Regions from separate parts of the Ralstonia sp. OTU4908 genome, predicted to be linked through region 2. Evidence: predicted binding sites of a transcription regulator. Region 2 holds the regulator's gene; the other holds the start of a gene.

Region 1 (10,002 bases), on a different contig from region 2:
TGGGGGCTTGCACCTGACGGCGCCGCCGCGAGGCAATAGTGGCGTGGAACTCGTTCGCGCAATCGCCGATGGCACTGTCGTCTATCGCCGCGGATCCGCTGAGCCGCCCGCCCCGCCAGAGGAAAACGCACCTCTCAACTATCGCGGTAGGACTAGTGACGGGGTAGTTGTCATCAGACACGAAACGGAAATCGGGGTGGCCACTACGGGAAACGCGCCTACACGAGTTGTCTTTTTTTCCATCTATATGCACCTGCATACGGTACGTAGTACGGTACAGCAGGGCCGTCGAATCTATCGTAAGGACGAACTTGGGCAAGCGGGCTATATCGGTGGACGCCCGAATCAGATTCACTTTGAGATCGTCTGCGACGATACCAATCTGCGACAGCTCATCGGCCGTGTTAGCGGGGACGTTCCATTAGCCGGAGATGGCCGTAGCGACGCTATATTCGGCGAACTTTATTTTCATCTCGCTGCTGACACACAGGTTTTTTCGCAACACCCGCCATTGAATCAACCTTCACCCCCAGGAGGAACGCCACTCGGGGAAGAGGTCTTTGTTGGTGTGCGGTATGCAGAAGGAGATGGCGCGCAAGGAGCGCGTGGGCACGCATATGTAACCACTTATCGATTGACGGGGCTCCCTTTAGGCGATGCGGTCACAGAAGCTGAAGCCGAGTACAACCGTAAGCGTGACGCGACTCAAATCTGTGATGCGTATCCAGCGAATGCTCGTCCAAGTCCCAGTGCTGTGTACGAATTGCTGCGTTTCGGTCGAGTAATAGGTCCTGACGCATTGAGCCCTACAGACGTTCCACACTGGAGGAAAATTCGAACGCCGACCGGCACCGGATGGGTAAACCTTAATGCCCAAGGTGTGCGCAAGTTTAGCGATGCGGACTTCCCTCACTGGAGGGGGTGGCGCCTTGTCGAGGACGCACAAGGCGGTGACAGTCTATGTAGCGATCCGGCAATTCTTCGCGAGTTGGATGGGGACCATGACGACACCATTACAGCAGAGGAAGCACACACGAGGTTAGATAGCCCCGAAGTAAAAGCTTTGCTCAAGAAGCTGATTTGCAAGTTTCCGACGGAGTGGGAGGCTGCCACGATTGAGGCAAGGTGGGGCTGGTTGAAGCAAGCCAGCCCAACCAATCCCGAACCGATGACGGAAGAACAATTTCAGGCGCTGCGCGCTCATATCGAGGCTCTCGCTTTTTGGCAGCAAGCGAATTTGCAAGTGCCGCAATATGACGCGCAGGGACAACCGTCTGGAGGGCAACCACTGCCGAATGCGCATTGGCGATTCGATCCGCGTGAATTCGTTCGAATATTTAGAAGGTGCGGGTGGTTGAATGCCGATGAGATGGCAAGATGTTTTCCACGCAGATTGCTTCATCTGACTGGAACACAGTTCGTCCCTCACTCAACCACATGGAATGTTGCTCATGCGCGTTCTATTGCGTGGGTTTTGCCGTTCAATCAGGCGACGAGAAAATATGGTTTGTCGATATCACGGCAGCGTTTATTGCATTTCTTCGCGCATGTAATACCGGAGACGGGGAATCTGCATTTTGTTAAAGAAATTAATGGTGAGTCAAAAACGTATACTCCTTATTATGGGCGCGGCCTAATTCAGTTGACGCATCTCGAAAATTATTTGCCGTATGGAAGATTCCGAAAATTTCCGGCAACTGTAACGACAGGCCAGTTTTCCGGACTAGGCTGGGATCCCGATGTCTTTATTGCGCGCAACAACGAGGGTGATCACAATGCCTACAATTGCGCTGACAGTGCTTGTTTCTACGTTGCGACTCGAGCGGGAATGCTTAGTCATATGGATGCTGGTGTTGGCCAAGACAATGCCGTCGTTGTAAGTAAAGATGTGAATGGTAATGTAAGTATTGAGAACCTAAATGGTCTCGATGCGAGGTTGCAGGCCATGCTGTACCTGCGTAATGCGCTCCTTGATGATGTCTTTCCAGACCAAATGCTTCCCTTAACCTTCGAATGGAGGCGGAACACACAAAAGGAGCCCGTGTTTGATGCTCAAGGGAACCCGGTAATGGTTGGCAATCCTCCTCATCAGAAGAAGAAATTTTACCCAACGCAACACACTATTTCAGTATCATTGGAATTGCAGAGACCATAGAGCTTTCCCGTGAAAAAATTTATTTTTGCTTTTATCCTTGTGACACCCATGGTGGCACACGCAGATATATCCAGCGAGATCATGTGTTTTGAGTCTGGTGGGATAAAATCGGTAAATTTCGAAATCAAAACTTACTACGACGCATCGGCTAAATTTTCGTTTGGATTTGTTCGGTATCGGAACTCAAAGAAAACAATCCCCATCGTTCTTAATAGGTCGATAAGTGAAACTCTTGACAAGAATATGCCGGATCAGACTACGAATACGTGGACCGAAGTATATGATGGAAAAGTGACTGGCGAATATGAAATGATTTCCCAGGGGACTGGCGTGTCGTCCATGGTTTATACGAGAAAACAGGGGAATAAGAAGATTGCATTTTTTCTCAATGCTGATGCTATAACTTCGATCGGTTGCCAGTGGTAGATTTTTATGTTCGAAAATTAGAAAAATTAAGAGAGAGCTTGTCATCGTGAAATGCAACAATGGCTCGCGCCGAATTTGCCTCGCGATGCTGGCCCTGCAAACGGTAGCGATTCCGAAAGGGTTTGCGAATGAGCTGGTTTGCAGCAGTGCTGTCGGATCAGTACCTGCGAGGTTTGGCGAGACTTGAGATCGACGGTCAGACTCTGGTGATCGGTGCCAACGATGAGCGCGTTTTTGAAGCGCCATGCGATCGACGTTCAAGCCTTGTGGGCAGCGCGCTGCTAGACATTCAAGTGCCCCTTGCAGTGCGCTGGCAGACGCTGGATGACCCGGCACGCTGGCACGAGGCAAGCGTGAGCGTTCCGGCCTTTCAGGGGCCGATATCGCGGGACATGCAAGCATCTCTCCGTAACGTTCCGTTGTATTTTTGGATGGCGGCGTCGTTGCGGCGGAGCAGTTCCAGACACAGAGTCTTGTCGGGGGATGTCAGAGAACGGTCTCCACGGGTGTCCCTGCAGGCATAGGCGCTGACCGGATTTATGACAACACCAACCTGAACAACATTGACGCGCTTTCCAGATGACGGGGCGACGTCGTTGTGAATTCACCCCTAAAACAACCTCACTCTCTCAAATGAACCTGCAATACAAACTCGCCGTAGCCCTCCTCACCACCGCCTGGATGACCGCAGGCATCTGCGCCCAGCACACCTCCACCGTGCCGGCATCAGGCAATGCCCCGCAAAGCGGAATCAAGAAGGTCGTGCACGCAAAGAAACACGGCAAGCGTGCGAAGAACGCCCGTGCGCGCAAGGGTGCTCCGGTGGCGAGCGATGGCGATGCAGAAGTGCTCGCCCAGGTGCTGGGTTCCGATAGCAAGAATCCGCTGTGGGGGAAGCCGCAGCAGTAACTAAGCGGTTGGCTGCAGCGGAGGCGCACTCAAGGCACCTTTAGCCCCCCGTCCGCTGCTTCTGCAATATCGCCAACTGCGTCGTCAGGTAATTGCTCGTATTCGTCATACTCGCCACCACCTTCGACAGCGCATTGAACTGCGCGTAATACAGCGCTTGCTTGGCATCGAGCTGCTTCTGCATCAGATCGATCTGCTTGCCGAGCGAGGTGATGGAGCTGTTGATGGCGTCGCTGGCGTTCTGCACCATGCCGTTGTTCGACAGCAAGTTGCCCGACACGGTGTGCAGTTGGGCCGCGTAGCCGCGCTGCACGGTGACAGTGCCGCGGTCGCCCAATGCACCGCCCGTCACTTGCACCCTCAGGCCATCCACGGCCGAGCCGCTGGCGCCGTAGAGGTTCTGGCCCGAACCCGTGGCGGCGGCGCCGTTGATGGTGCCTTGTACATCGCGTCCGGCCGTGGCCGTTGGGCTGCCGCCCAGCAGTGACGCGGCGCCATTCCCTGACACCGACACCGTCGATACCGAGCCGTATTGCTTGTCGGTCAACGTCAGCACGCCATTGGCATCGGTGCCGATGGCGACTTCCACCTTGGCTCTCTGCAGGTCGGGCGAGGCGTTGATCTGGCTCTGGATCTGCGCAGCCAGGCTCGACGCGGTGTAGTTGCCCGCAGGCACCTTGATGTTGGTCGTGATGCCGCTGAGCGTGACCGACAGGCTGTCGTTCACGCCGCTCTGGATCGTCGTGTTGGCGGCCGCCGAGCCCTTGAGCGAACCCTGGGTTGCCAACTGGGTCACGTTGATGGCATAGCTGCCAGCCTGCGTGGTCGTCGAGAACGCAGAAACCTTCAGCAAGGAATCCGTTGCCATGCCGGTGCCGGCAAACACGGCCGCTACCTGGCTGGGCGATTTCTTCAGGGCCGCGGTCAGTTTGGGGTCGTCGATCGACAGCGTGCCTTCCTTGTCCATCGTCACACCAATGCTGCCCAGCGACTGGAACGTGCCGTTGCCGATGCCCTGGCCCAGCACGTCAGTCAGCTGGTTGATCATCGCCTTGGTGCTGACGTCACCGGCCAGGGCGCCGTTGTTGGCGGCGTTGGCCGTGTCGAACTTGGTCAGCGCATTCAGCTGGATGCGCAGCGCGTTGTACGCCTTGACGAAGTTGAGCACCGATTGGCTGGCCTGGCCGGCGTCGCTGCCGACCGTGACCGTCGTGCTGCCCGTCTTGGCCAGCGTGAACGAGGTGCCGTCTACCACGTCCGTCAGCGTGTTGGTGGCGCTTTGCACGTTGATGCCGTTGACGGTGGCCATGGCGTTGCGACCCGTCGCGACCTCCGTCATGTTCTGCGTGCCGGCGGGGTCGTGGCTCAGCAGGGATTGCAGTGCCGAGTCTCCCGAGACGGCAATCTTCATTTCCGAATTGGCGCCGCCTGCGGTGGACGTCAGCACCAGCCGGTAGGGCGAATCGCTGCCGTCGTTGACGATGCTGGCCGAGACACCCACGTTGGCGTTGTTGATCGCATCGCGAATGCCGGCGAGCGTGTTGTTCGACGGGTCGATGGTGATCGAGCCGCCGGCCTGGTTCCCGTTCTGCGTGAAGGTGGCGCCGGTGTATTTGCCGTTGGCAAAGCTGCCGCCCGAGACGCTGCCGAATGAAAAGGTGAGCGTGGTCGGCGTGCCGCCGCCGATGGGCGTCTTGCTCGACGTCTGCCCGGCGGCCGACAGTACCTGTGCCTGCGCAAGCTGCGTCACGTTGACTTGATACGTGCCGGCCGGCGCCGTGTTGGACAGCGAAGCCGTGAGGATCGAGGTGTCGTGTCCGCTGGCCTTGTTGCCGGTAAACGTGTCCGGGTTGTTCAGGGCGGCCATCGCCGTCTGGAAGGTCGACAGCGCGCTTTTGAGCGAGCCGACCGCCGACAACTGCGTCTGAAACGCCTTCTGCTGCGTCTGCCGCAGCGTCATGCCCTTGCTCTCCGCCTGCATCAGCTTCGTAACAAGGTTGTTGACGTCAATGTTCGTCCCGATGCCCGGAATGGAAATCGGCGGAACGTAGTTGTTGCTCGTGGAGGAGGTGGCCATGGTCGGACGCGCGCAAACGCTTTCTTCACAATCTCCACAATGTGACGGCAGCGCAGCCCGGTTCTTTAGGGCAAACCCTGCTTGGGCAGGCTCTTTGTCCGGGTTTGCTCAGGAAAGCGAAAGAATTGCCGACGCCACACGACGCGGCGGGCAGCGCCGGCGGTCTCCACCAGGGTGAAGACCGCCGCGCCAAGTCAGACCGTCGCGCCTTCCTTGCTCGGATCGACCTGCTTGCCGCGCGCCAGCACTGGCACCAATGCTGCGCCGGTATGGCTGGCGGCCACCCGCGTCAACGCCTCGGGCCCGCAAGCCGCGACGATCGTGCCGCCCTCATCGCCGCCCTCCGGACCGAGATCGAGAATCCAGTCCGCCTCGGCAATCACGTCGAGGTCGTGCTCGATCACGATCACGCTGTGGCCGCCGTCTGCCAGCCGATGCAGCACGCGAATCAGCTTGGCCACGTCGGCCATGTGCAGACCCACGGTCGGTTCGTCCAGGACGTACAGGGTGTGGGGCGCCTTCTGGCCGCGGCGCGTGACGTCGTCGCGCACCTTGGACAACTCGGTGACAAGCTTGATGCGCTGCGCCTCGCCGCCGGACAGCGTGGGTGAGGGCTGGCCCAGCGTCAGGTAGCCGAGGCCCACGTCCTTCATCAACTGCAGCGGATGGGCGATGCTGTTCATCGCGCCGAAAAACTCGACCGCTTCGTCGATCTCCATGGTGAGCACGTCGCCGATGTTCTTGCCGCGCCAGGTGACGGCCAGCGTCTCGGCATTGAAGCGCTGGCCGTGGCAGACGTCGCAGCCGACCTTCACATCAGGCAGGAAGCTCATGGCGATGGTGCGTACGCCCTGGCCTTCACAGGCGGGGCAGCGGCCGTCGCCGGTGTTGAACGAGAAGCGCGAGGCCGTGTAGCCGCGGGCGCGCGCCTCGAGCGTGTCGGCAAACAGCTTGCGGATGGTGTCCCACACGCCGATGTACGTGGCGGGGCACGAGCGGGGCGTCTTGCCGATCGGCGTCTGGTCGACTTCGAGCACGCGGTCGATGGTTTCCCAGCCGGTGACGCTGTCGCAGCCGTGCCAGTCGTGTTTGACGTCGAGCTTGCGCGGCATCTTCGCCTCAGGCGTCTCAGCCTGCGCGGCCTTGCGTGCACGGCGGGTTGCCGGCGAAGACAGCACCGAACGGCCGACCGCATCGAGCAGATTCGTCATCAACACATCGCGCGCCAGCGTCGATTTGCCCGAGCCGGAAACGCCCGTAATCGCCACCAGACGCGACAGCGGCATCGTTGCGGTCACGTTGCGCAGGTTGTGCAGCTTGGCACCGTGCACCGTCAGCCATTGCTCCGGCACGGCTTGCTTGCCGGCACGCGGCGCAACCACCTGGCGGCGCGGCTGCAGCGGGTGCTCGATCGGCTGAGACAGGAATCGGCCAGTGAGCGAATCCGGCTGGGCTGCCAGGTCTGCCACGCCGCCTTGCGCGACGAGCGTGCCGCCGCGCTTGCCGGCGCCCGGGCCGATATCGATGATGTGGTCGGCGCGGCGGATGGTGTCTTCATCGTGCTCGACCACCACCAGCGTGTTGCCCTTGTCGCCCAGTTTGCGCAATGCATCCAACAGGATCTGGTTGTCGCGTGGATGCAGGCCGATGGTCGGCTCGTCCAGCACGTAGCAGACGCCCTGCAGGTTGCTGCCGAGTTGCGCCGCTAGACGGATACGCTGCGCTTCGCCGCCCGACAGGCTCGGCGCGGCACGATCCAGGCTCAGGTAGCCCAGGCCGACTTCCTCCAGGAACGACAGGCGGCTGTGAATCTCGGCCACCACGTCGCGGGCGATGTCGGCGTCGCGGCCGGTCAGGTCCAGGCCCTCGACCCAGCGGCGGGTCTGGCCGACCGTCCACTGCGCAATGTCGACGATGGGCTTGTCGGCAAAGGTCACCGCGCGCGCCGTCGGGTTCAGGCGCGTGCCGTGGCAGTCCGGGCAAGGCAGGTCGGTCATGCCTTCCGGATCGACTTCCTCCGACGGCAGCGTCTGCTCGCGGCCGCGATCGTCTCCGCCCAGGACGGTGTCGTCAAACGCGGCACGCTGCTCGCGCGTGAGCGCCAACCCGGTGCCGACGCAGCTCGGGCACCAGCCGTGCTTGCTGTTGTACGAGAACATGCGCGGATCCAGCTCGGGGTAGCTGGTGCCGCAGGTCGAGCACGCCCGCTTGGTCGAAAACACCTTCACATTGCCGACATGCGCCGTACCGCCGTTGTGCATGGCGTGTTGCAGGCCATCCAGCGGCGCGAGCACGTGCATGATGCCCTTGCCGTATTCCAGCGCCTGTTCCAGCAGCGCGCGCAGCGCGGCTTCGTTTTCCGGCGAGACAACGATGTCCCCCACCGGCAGTTCCAGCGTGTGCTCGCGGAAGCGGTCCAGGCGCGGCCACGGGTCGACGCTCAGGAATTCGCCATCGACGCGCAGATGCGTATAGCCGCGCGCCTTGGCCCATTTGGCCAGGTCGGTATAGACGCCCTTGCGGTTTACGACCAGCGGCGCAAGCAGGCCGATGTGCTGGCCGCGATGATCGCGCATGAGCTGGGCGAAGATCGCCTCCGGGCTTTGCGCCGACACGGGCGTGCCGTCGTGGATGCAGTGCTGCACGCCCAGCTTGACGTACAGCAGGCGCAGGAAGTGCCACACCTCGGACGTGGTCGCCACGGTGCTCTTGCGCCCGCCGCGCGACAGGCGCTGCTCGATGGCCACGGTGGGCGGAATGCCATACACGGCATCGACTTCCGGCCGCCCCGCCGGTTGCACGATGGAGCGTGCATAGGCATTGAGCGATTCAAGATAGCGGCGTTGCCCCTCGTGGAACAGGATGTCGAACGCCAGCGTCGACTTGCCCGAGCCCGATACGCCCGTCACCACGTTGAACTTGCCGTGCGGAATGTCGACGTTCAGGCCTTTCAGGTTGTGCTCGTGCGCGTGGACGATGCGCACGACATTTTCGCCCTGGACTTCCGCCAGCGCCGCACGCTTGGCGCGGCGCTCGGCCAGTGCTGTCTGCAGCGGCACGCCTTCGATGGCTTCCGGCTGGCCGACGCTGGCTTCGTATTGCTTGAGCGCGGCGCCGGTGTGCGATGCGGCGCAGTCTTTGACCTGCGCAGGCGTGCCGGCGCAGACCAGCAGGCCGCCGGCGTCGCCGCCTTCAGGGCCGAGGTCGATGATCCAATCCGCCGCACGCACCACGTCGAGGTTGTGTTCGATCACGATCAGCGAATGCCCGGCGTCGAGCAGCTTGCCGAACGCGCGCATCAGCTTGGCGATGTCGTCAAAGTGCAGGCCCGTGGTCGGCTCGTCGAACATGAACAGGCGGCCGGCATTGGCCGGCACGTCCTGCTTCACGCGCTTGCGCGCCGCGGCCTGGGCGGCCTGTGCGGCTTCGGCCAGGAAACCGGCCAGCTTCAGGCGTTGCGCCTCGCCGCCGGAGAGCGTCGGCACCGGCTGGCCAAGCTTCACGTATTCCAGGCCCACGTCGACGATCGGTTGCAGCACGCGCAGCACGTCTGCGTCATCAGCGAACACGCTGGCGGCTTCGCTCACCGTCAGCTCCAGCACATCGGCCACCGACAATGCGCGGCCGCCGCGGGGGATCTTCACTTCCAGGATTTCGGCGCGATAACGCGTGCCGTCACAGTCCGGGCAGCGCAGGTAGATGTCAGAGAGGAACTGCATCTCGACGTGCTCGAAGCCCGAGCCGCCGCAGGTCGGGCAACGGCCGTCGCCCGAGTTGAAGCTGAACGTGCCGGCCGTGTAGCCGCGCTGCAGCGCCATCGGCGCCTTGGCGAACAGCTTGCGGATTTCATCGAACGCGCCAACGTAGCTGGCCGGGTTCGAACGCGCGGTCTTGCCGATCGGGGATTGGTCGACAAACACCACGTCGTTGATCTGATCGGCACCGCGCAAGGCGCGGAATGCGCCGGGCGATTCCGTTGCCTTGCCAAAGTGCCGCGCCAGCGCGGGGTGCAGCACGTCCTGGATCAAGGTCGATTTGCCCGAGCCGGATACGCCGGTTACGCACACCAAGCGCTGCAGCGGGATCTCGACCGTGACATCGCGCAGGTTGTGTTCCGACGCGCCTTCCAGAACCAGCCGCGGCGTGGCGTCGTTGACAGGACGCGCTTGCCAGTCCGTCGCATCGGCCACGCGGCGCTGGCCCGACAGATACGCGCCCGTGAGCGTATCGGCCTGACGGATAGCCGACGGCGTGCCGTCAAAGACGATGTTGCCCCCACGCTCGCCGGGGCCGGGCCCCATGTCGATCAGGCGGTCAGCAGCCAGCATTACGGACGGATCATGCTCAACCACCACCAGCGTGTTGCCCGCGTCGCGCAGGCGCTGCATGGCTTGGACAATCCGATCCAGATCGCGCGGGTGCAGGCCGATGCTGG
Region 2 (10,002 bases):
AAAGCCCCCCGCTGCACGCCCCGCCAATGAACGCCGCACTGCTCCGAGTCACCGACATCCTGCGCAAGGGCGACTACCGCTCGGCCGCGGGCCCGGTGCTCATCATCCTGATCCTGGCGATGATGGTGCTGCCATTGCCGCCGTTCATCCTGGACCTGCTGTTCACCTTCAACATCGCGCTGTCGATCATCGTGCTGCTGATCAGCATGCACACGCTCAAGCCGCTGGATTTCTCGTCGTTCCCGAGCATCCTGCTGATCACCACGCTGATGCGGCTGTCGCTGAACGTGGCGTCCACGCGCGTGGTGCTGATGGAAGGCCACACCGGCCCCGACGCCGCCGGCAAGGTGATCGAGGCGTTCGGCCACTTCCTCGTGGGCGGAAACTACACCGTCGGCATCGTGCTGTTCGTCATCCTGGTGATCATCAACTTCATGGTGATCAGCAAGGGCGCGGGCCGTATCGCCGAGGTCAGCGCGCGCTTCACGCTCGATGCGATGCCCGGCAAACAGATGGCCATCGACGCCGACCTGAACGCCGGCCTCATCCGCGAAGACGAGGCCCGCAGGCGCCGCACGGAGATCGCCCAGGAAGCTGAATTCTTCGGCTCCATGGACGGTGCCAGCAAGTTCGTGCGCGGCGATTCGGTGGCGGGTATCGCCATCCTGCTGATCAACATCGTCGGCGGCCTGGCCGTGGGCGTGCTCCAGCACGGCATGGACGTGGGCCACGCCGCCACCAACTACACGCTGCTGACCATCGGTGACGGCCTGGTCGCGCAGATTCCCGCGCTGGTGATCTCCACCGCGGCGGGCATCATGGTCAGCCGCGTCTCCACCGACAAGGACGTCGGTCAGCAACTGTCGAGCGAGCTGTTTGCCATGCCGATGGTGCTGATGACCACCGCGGGCGTGCTGGGCCTGCTGGGCCTGGTGCCGGGCATGCCGCACATCCCGTTCGTGCTGTTTGGCGGCGGTCTGGGTTATCTGGGCTGGTACCTCAAGAAGAAGCGCGAAGTGCCCGAGGTCGAGCCCGTGCTGCAGGCGATTGCCCCGGTGGATACGCCCGAGGCGAGCTGGGACGACGTGTCGTGGGTCGACGTGCTGGGCCTGGAAATCGGCTACCGCCTGATCCCGCTGGTCGACAAGAGCCAGGACGGCGAGCTGCTGCGCCGCATCAAGGGCATCCGCAAGAAGTTCACGCAGGACATGGGTTTCCTGGCGCCGGTTGTGCACATCCGCGACAACCTGGAGCTGGGCCCGTCGTCGTACCGCATCACGCTCAAGGGCGTGGAAATCGGCCACGGCGAAGTGCAGCAGGGCAAGTTCCTGGCCATCAATCCGGGCGGCCAGGATGGCATGGGCGGTCATGGCGGCATGGGTGGCCTCGGTGGTCGACTGGGCACGCAACTGCCCGGCACGCCCACCGTGGACCCGACCTTTGGCCTGCCGGCCATGTGGATCACCGCCGATGTGCGCGATCGCGCGCAGGCCGAGGGCTACACCGTGGTCGATTGCAGCACCGTCATCGCCACCCACGTCAATCAGTTGATTTACACCCATAGCACCGAGCTTCTCGGCCGTTTGGAAGTCCAGCAGTTGCTCGATCATTTGGGCAAGGAAGCACCGAAGCTGGTCGAAGACGTTGTACCCAAGCTGTTGCCCGTCGCGACCGTGCAGAAGGTGCTGCAGAACCTGCTGGACGAAGGCCTGCATATCCGCGATATCCGCACCATCGTCGAGACGCTGGCGGAGCACGGAGGCAGGACGCAAGACCCCGCCGAACTCACCGCCGCCGTGCGTGTGGCGCTGGGCCGGGCGATTGCCCAGCAGCTCTTCCCGAACAAGACCGAAATGCAGGTCGTCACGCTTGACCCGAATCTGGAGAACATCTTGCTGCAAAGCGTCGTTGGCTCTAACGCCGGCCCGATCGAACCGCAACTGGCCGACTCGCTCATGCAGGCGGCAGCGGACTCGTCGCGGCAGCACGAACAGATGGGTCAGACCGGCGTCCTGCTCGTGCCGCCCGCACTGCGCCCGATGCTCGCCCGCCTGTTCAAGCGCGCCGCACCGAGCCTGCGCGTGCTGTCGCACGCAGAAATTCCGGATCACCGAACGATTAAGGTTGTCGCCATGCTTGGAGGCCGCGCATGAAAATGCATCGATTTACCGGACTGACGTCGCGTGACGTGTTGCGCAAGGTCCGCGACCAACTGGGCGATGGCGCTCTGATCCTGTCGAACCGCGCCATTCCCGGCGGCATCGAGATCATCGCGGCATCCGATTCGCACGTGGATGCGCTGGTCGATACGCAGTCGTCGGCACCCAAGACGGCACAGCGCCGCCCGATGGCTCCGGCTCCGATTCCCGAGCCCGCACCGATTGCCGCTGCAACCGCAGCCGTGGCGGCCGCTCAGGCACCTGCTGAAGAAGCCCCGCAAACCGAGACCCCTGCACCCAACGCGCTGGCCCGTCTGCGCAACCGCTTTATTGCTTCGCGCCGCACGCCTGCACAGGAAGACGCACCGGCAGCGTCGGTTGCCCCGGTCACTCAGGCCGCCAAGCCGGCCGGCCGCACGCTGCAAACGCGCGTGGACGACGACGTGGCGTTTGGCGAAGAAGATGCGCTGGCAGCGTCCACCCGCATGCTGGCTGGCCTGTCGCTCGACCGCGCCAATGCCGAGGTTGCCCAGTCCGCGGCGCAGGCCCTGGCCAGCACCGCCCAGTTCATCGCCCGCCGCACCGCGGTGGAAGACGACGAGCCGGCGATGGAATCGACCGCCCGCTTTGCCGCCCGTCGCGAACAGGACGAGCGCCCGGTCACGCTGCGCAGCTTTGCCGAGCGCGTGGAAGCCCAGGCCCGCAACCTCCGTGCAGAACAGCAGAAGGCCGAAGCGCCTGTGAAGGCCCGCATCGATGCGCAAGCCGATGCAGGCACGTCGTCCGACATTTTCGTCCGCGTGGAGGACACGATGGCCAAGCCCGAAGCCCCGCGTGATGACGTGAGCCTGCAGCGTTCGGCCTTCCAGGCCGACGTGAAGGAAAGCATCCGTGCCGAGACCGACGTGATGACCCGCCGCATGGTCGGCGAGATCGAAACGCTCAAGAGCACGCTGAACGACGCCATGTCGAGCCTGGCCTCGCTGGGCGTGAAGCTGGGCGACCCGGTGCGTACGCGCCTGTTCCAGACCATGCTCAACGCAGGGTTCTCGGCACAGCTCACGCGCTACGTGCTGGAGAACATGCCGCAGCACGACACGTACGAAGGCGCGCTGGATTTTGTGCAGCGTGCGATTGAAAAGAACCTGAGCACCGTGTCGGACGAGAACAGCCTGCTCGACCAGGGCGGCGTGTTTGCCCTGATGGGCCCGACCGGCGTGGGCAAGACCACCACGACCGCCAAGCTGGCCGCACGCTTCGTGCTGCGCCATGGCGCATCGCGTGTGGCACTGCTCTCAACCGACAGCTACCGGATCGGCGGCCACGAACAGCTGCGCATCTACGGCAAGATTCTGGGCGTCTCGGTGCATGCCGTGAAAGACGCGCAGGACCTGAGCCTGGCGCTGAACGACCTGCGCGAGAAGCACGTGGTGCTGATCGACACCATCGGCATGAGCCAGCGCGACCGCGCCGTGTCCGAACAGATGGCGATGCTGCATGCCGTGGGCCCGTCGATCAAGCGCCTGCTGCTGCTCAACGCTGCCAGCAACGGCAAGACGCTCGATGAAGTCGTGGGTGCCTACCGCGACGCCAACCTGGCCGGCTGCATCCTCACCAAGATCGACGAGGCTGCCTCCGTGGGCCACGCGATGGACGTGATGATCCGCCGCCGCCTGCCGCTGCACTACGTCTCGTACGGCCAGCGAGTGCCGGAAGACATTGCGGTGCCGAACAAGAAGCTGCTGATCCACCGCTCGTTCCGGGCCGGTGCGGAGCAGTCGTCGTTCACGCTGGATTCGGACGAATCACTGCTCGTGGCCCAGGGTGCGGTGTCACGCAACGCAGGCAACCGCGAACCCGGCCTGGCCGCTTTCGATTTCGCCTGACAAGGGGGCGACCATGACGACGCCATTCGCCAAGGATCAAGCCGCAGGGCTGCGGCGCATGCTGGGTCATGCCGCTGCCCGCCGCGTGCTCGTGATCGGCGCGGAAGAGCAGGTCGATGACTTTGTCGACAACCTGCGCATCGCGCTGTCCGGCATGGGCCGCGATACCGCTGTGGTGAGCGCGCAGACCGTGCTGGCCATGGCCGGTGTGCTCGAGCAGCACGACGAGACGGCGGATGTGACGCTGGTGGCCGCGCATTTCGGCACGCGGGCGCTCGGCACCGTGGCCGAAGCGTGCGACGACGTGCTGCTGACCTTCTCGGATGGCCCGGAAGGCATCAAGAGCGCGTACACGCTGCTCAAGAAAACCGCCGTGCTGCAAGGCGGCGCAGGCATCCGCACCGTCGTATGCGGCGCGCATTCGGTGGATTCCGCCGTGCGCGTGTTCGGCAACCTGGCCAACACCGTGGGCCAGTACCTGAACACCCGGATCGATTTCGCCGGCTACCTCCCCGAGGACCGGCACGTAGAACTCGCGCTCTCGCTCGGCAAGCCCGTGGCGAGTGCGTTTCCCGCATCGCCTTCGGCCATGGCCTTCCGCCAGCTTGCCGAAGAAATGTTGAGCTGGGCCAGCGCCGAGGCCCAAGCCGGTGATGGCAGTGCGCCGTCACGGGTGGTCATGTCGGCGCGGGCACCGGCTCAGGAGCCGGCAGATGAATCGGCGCAAGCAACGTCAATGTCGGCATCGACAGCGACACCCGGCGCCACCGCACGCGCGGCCGAATTGGTTTATTGAGGCGCAGCATGAACGAAGCGTCAAAGGCAGGCATGGATATGTACACCGCAACCGGTCGCAAGACCAAGTCCGACGAGATGGCCACGTACGCACCGCTCGTGCGTCGCATTGCCAACCAGATGATGGTCAAGCTGCCGGCCAGCGTTGAGCTGGACGACCTGATCCAGGCCGGCATGATGGGTTTGCTCGATGCGCTGTCGCGCTATGAGGAAACGCAGGGTGTGCAGTTCGAGTTCTACGCGGCCCAGCGTATCCGCGGCGCGATCCTGGACGAACTGCGCGGCTCGGATTGGCTGCCGCGCGGCCTGCGCCGCAACGCGCGCACGATCGAGCAGGCAATCCAGAAGCTGCAGCAGCAGAAGGGCCGCGCGCCCACCGAAACCGAGATTGCCGTAGCGCTGGGCATGTCGCTGGCCGAATACCAGAAGCAACTGGTCGACCTGCAAGGCAGCCAGTTGCTGTATTACGAAGATTTCGACCGTGAAGACGCCGACGCCTTCATCGAGAACCGCGCACCCGAGAACGACGCCACGCCGCTGGACCAGCTGCTGAACCACGACCTGCGCGAATCGGTGGTCGCTGCCATCGAGGGACTGCCCGAGCGCGAAAAGCTCATGATGAGCCTCTACTACGAGCAGGATCTGAACCTGCGTGAAATCGGCGCCGTGATGGGCGTGTCGGAATCGCGCGTGTGCCAGATCCACAGCCAGGCGATTGCCCGCATCCGTTCGCGCCTGCGCGATCGCGCATGGCTGCCGACGCCGACCTGATATGAGGTCGGCTGAGAGCTGCTAACAAAACCCTCTGCTTCACTGGGTTGGATGGCGGCTCTTGGTCCCAGCTTTACCTGCCAGGTATTTCTACTGCGCGGTCAGCGACTCATGTCGCGGCCGCGCTTTTTCTTTGGGGCCTCGGTTACGAGGCGCGCTTGGAGGCGTGAAACAGGTAGATCACGGCGCACATGCGTTTCAGAACGCAAAATATGTACACAAAAAACGTATGTAATTGTTGACAGAAAAATGGCGCCCCTCCAAGATTCCGGCAAATACGCGGCATCACGCCGCATGAATGCTGGCGAATGGAACCCGCGCCATCCGCCTAAAGCACGCTCCCGGCATTGACACGGGGGCGGCCCCAGGAGACAGACAATGCGCCAATCCCCCGGCCAACCCTCGCCCTCTTCGTCGACAATCACCGGCGCCGCTGCCGATCCCGTCAACGAATTTCTGCCGCTGCCGCGCCTGTTCGCGCTGGGGCTGCAACACCTGCTGGTGATGTACGCCGGGGCGATCGCCGTGCCGCTGATTGTCGGCAATGCGCTCGGCCTGTCAAAGAGCGATCTCTCCTATCTCGTCAATTGCGACCTGTTTGCGGCTGGGATCGGCACGCTGATCCAATCGCTCGGTTTCCTGATGTTCGGGATCCGCCTGCCGGTCATGATGGGCGTCACGTTTGCCGCGGTTGCCCCGATGATCGCCATCGGTGTGGAGCCCGGCATGGGGCTGCCCGGCATCTTCGGGGCGTCGATCGTTTCCGGCGTGTTCGGCATTGCCGTTGCACCGCTGATGGGGCGGCTGCTCGGCCTCTTCCCGCGCGTGGTGACGGGCACGGTCATCATGCTGATCGGTTTTTCGCTGCTGAGCGTGGGGATCAACTGGGCTGCGGGCGGCCAGCAGATGATTCCGCAGGTGGTGGACGGCGTGCGCCACATGGTGCCGAACCCGGCGTTTGGCGATCCGTTCGGCCTCGCCATTGCGGCGCTCGTGCTGGTGACGATCCTGCTGCTGACCAAGTTCGGTAACGCACTGCTGTGCAATATCGCCGTGCTGCTGGGTATCGTGACGGGCACGCTGGTGGCGGCGGCGTTCGGCAAGGTGTCGCTCGCCGACGCGAGCGCCGCACCCCTGGTGACGCTGGTGACGCCGTTCTACTTCGGCATGCCGAAGTTCGAGCTGTCGGCCATCATCTCGATGTGCATCGTGATCGTGATCACGCTGGTGGAGTCGACCGGCATGTTCCTCGCGCTGGCGCACGTGGTGGGCAAGCCGATCTCGCGCAATGAACTGACCAACGGCCTGCGTGCCGATGGTCTGGCGACGGTGGTGGCGGGGGTGTTCAACACGTTCCCGCATACGTCGTTCTCGCAGAACATCGGGCTGGTGTCGATCACGGGCGTGCGCTCGCGCTATGTGGCGGCGGCCGGCGGGGTGCTGCTGATCGTGCTGGGGCTGTTTCCGAAGCTCTCGTATGTGGTGGCATCGGTGCCGCAATACGTGCTGGGCGGGGCGGGCATCGTGATGTTCGGCATGGTGGCCGCAGCCGGTATCCGCATGCTGGGCATGGTGGATTTCCAGCAGCAGCGCCACAACCTGCTGATCATCGCGGTGTCGGTCGGCTTCGGCATGATGCCGACGCTGGCGCCGGCCTTCTTCCATCACTTCCCGGACTGGATGCGCCCCATCACCCACAGCGGCATCGTGATGGGCACGCTGGTGGCCGTGGTGCTGAACGCCTGGTTCAACGGCATCCGCGGCTCGCACGAAGTCATGCACGGCGCGGCCGCAGCCGCGCATTGAACATCCAACGCCGCGCTTCAACGCGGTTCAGGTTTCTCCGGCAACCGAGACGCGGTATGCGGTGTGCTGCCGGTAGACCTGGCCCGGGCGCAGCATGACCGCTTCCGCATCGGGCATGTTGACCTGGTTCGGAAACGCGCTCGCTTCCAGACACAAGCCGCTGCGTTGCGCGTGCGTGCCTGCCAGCATGTGGCCCGAGTAGAACTGAAGCCCGCGTTGGTCTGTGAGCACCGTCAGCTCGCGGCCGCTGCCGGGTTCATACAGACGCGCGACCGGACGCACATGCGGACGACCGTCCGAGGCCGAATTGCGCAGCACGAAGCAGTGGTCGAATCCCCCGGTCTGCGCCAACTGTGCGTTAGGCCAGTCCAGCCGTGCCCCGATGGGCGCCGCCTGCCGAAAATCGAATGCCGTGCCGGCGACACTCACTGCCCGTGTCGGGATCAGCTTGGCATCGACTTCCAGATAGGCATCGGCATCGATCGACAGGATGTGGCCCCTGATGTCGGTGCCGGGTTTGCCGCTCAGGTTGAAATACCCGTGGCTGGTCAGGTTGATCGGCGTGGGCGCATCGGTCCGCGCTTCGTAGTCGATCGACAACGTGCCATCGTCGTCTAGCGCATAGCGAACCTGCACGGCGACATTGCCCGGGAATCCCGCATCGCCTTCCGCAGACGTGAGCCGCAGGACCAAAGCGCCGTCCTGATCGTCGGCGTCCCATCGTGCCCGATGAAACCCGCTCGCCCCTCCGTGCAGCAGGTTGCCGCCCTCGTTGCGGTCGAGCGCGTAGTCGATGCCGTCGAGCGTAAAGCGCGCGCCGGCAATCCGGTTGGCCCAGCGACCGATCAAGCCGCCAAGATAGCCCCCAGATTGAAGGTAGGCGGCAGGCGTCGCATGGTTCAGAAGAATTTCGCCCAGACGCCCGCCGCGGTCCGGCGCCTGCCAGGAGACGAGCGTCGCCCCGAGGTCGCTGATCGAAACGCGCATGCCCAAGGCATTGCGCAGCGTGAACAGCCGAACCGGCTCGCCGTCCGGCAAGTGCCCCCATGTTGCTGACGAGATGGCGCCGTCGAGCGGCGCATGTGCGGACAGCGCGGGCGCGATGCTCATGATTGGCTCTCCATGGTGGCGCGTTCCTGGTATTCGCGCGGCGTGCAATCCAGCTCGCGGCGGAATACGGCATGCATGTATTGCGGGGAGGTAAAGCCGCAGCGCACCGCCACCTCGGCGGTGGCGACATCACGGCTGGCCAGCATGTGCTTGGCTGCGTCGAGCTTATGGCGAAGGATTTCCTGGTGCACGGTGCAATTCAATTCACGACGAAAGTGTTCTTCGAGCGATGACCGCGAGATACCGACGTAGTCCGCGACCTGCTCGGTCTTGATCCCTTGGCAGGCGTATTGCCGAATGAAGTGCCGCGCCCGCATGACATACGGGCTGGCAAGCGGCTGATGGCGGGACGACGCCAGCACATTGATGCCCACGGGTGGCACGAGAATCTGCCGGCCTGCCAGGCGCGCGCCGCCTAGCATCTGGTGCAGCAGATGTGCGGCGGTGCGCCCCATCTCCACGGTGCCCTGAATGACCGACGACAGCGGAATGCGGCTCAGCGTGCGCGTGAGCGGATCGTTGTCGATGCCGATGATGGCGATCTCTTCCGGCACGGCGAACCCTGCCGTCATGCAGGCTTGCAGCAGATGCCGCGCCCGCGCATCCGTCACGGCGATGATGCCGATGGGCTTGGGCAAGCCGCGCAGCCATTCGATCAACTGGCTGATCGCCTGATGCCAGGTCGGTGCGCTGGTCGATAGGCCCCGGTAAATCTCCCGCTCAACGGGCGCGGCGGGATTGTCCTGCCGGCGCAAGCGCGTAAAGGCCAGTTCGCGTTGCTGTGCCCAGCGGTTTTCCGACGCCTGGGGCAGGCTGTACAGCGCAAAGTGCTGCAGGCCGGCTTCGATCAGGTGCCGGTAGGCCAGCGCGACCAGCTTGCCGTTGTCCGTGGCGACATACGGCTCCTTTGCCGGGTAGTGCGCCGGGTCTTCATACGAAGAGCCGACGGCCACCACCGGTAGCGGGCAACCACGCAGCGCTTCGGCGACGGCGGGGTCGTCGAAATCCGCAATGATGCCGTCGCCGTCAAAGCGCTCGATGCCGGGCAGCCGGCAGCGGAAATCTTCTTCCAGAAACAAGTCCCACGTCACGCGGGTGGAGCGCATGTAGTCGCCAATGCCCGCGATGATCTCGCGGTCGTACACCTTGTTGGCGTTGAACAGCAGCGCAATGCGATGAATCCGCGCGTGCTGCGATGGATCGGGCAATTGACGATGCATGGGCTGTTGGGCGCTCGCGGTGGCAAGGGTTTGCCATATGGCGGCGGTGCTGGGGCGTGCCGCTCGCCCGCACATTCTATGGGCTGCGTGCGGCGCTGTCAGACGATGCCCGCCGGGTGGCAAGAAATGTTAGGGCGGTTGGGCAATTTCGTAATTGCCGGTGCCAAGGCGGCGCATGCACCATGCCACTGCCGTCGAGCCGGCCGAAATCTATTGCGGCGGAGCAGACGCCACGTCGGTACCCACCAACAAAAG

What was found. The regulator FliA, encoded in region 2, starts transcription of late flagellar genes. The targets are predictions, from matches to a motif close to CTAAAGTTTNNNNNNNNNNNGCCGNTA.
Region 1: the regulator FliA is predicted to act here: its motif matches at 5,610-5,636, upstream of fliD (flagellar filament capping protein FliD).

Annotation. Positions count from the first base shown of each region.
Region 1 is NZ_JASATD010000015.1:28,030-38,031, forward strand. It holds gene AAHM38_RS14665 (hydroxyethylthiazole kinase) at 197-2,155, shown strand; gene AAHM38_RS14670 (hypothetical protein) at 2,165-2,581, shown strand; gene AAHM38_RS14675 (hypothetical protein) at 3,161-3,490, shown strand; gene fliD (flagellar filament capping protein FliD) at 3,531-5,567, opposite strand; gene uvrA (excinuclease ABC subunit UvrA) at 5,762-10,002, opposite strand, start outside.
Region 2 is NZ_JASATD010000003.1:183,125-193,126, reverse strand. It holds gene flhA (flagellar biosynthesis protein FlhA) at 27-2,153, shown strand; gene flhF (flagellar biosynthesis protein FlhF) at 2,150-4,045, shown strand; gene AAHM38_RS04395 (MinD/ParA family ATP-binding protein) at 4,059-4,841, shown strand; gene AAHM38_RS04390 (RNA polymerase sigma factor FliA) at 4,850-5,611, shown strand; gene AAHM38_RS04385 (nucleobase:cation symporter-2 family protein) at 5,990-7,417, shown strand; gene AAHM38_RS04380 (aldose epimerase family protein) at 7,445-8,527, opposite strand; gene AAHM38_RS04375 (XylR family transcriptional regulator) at 8,524-9,747, opposite strand.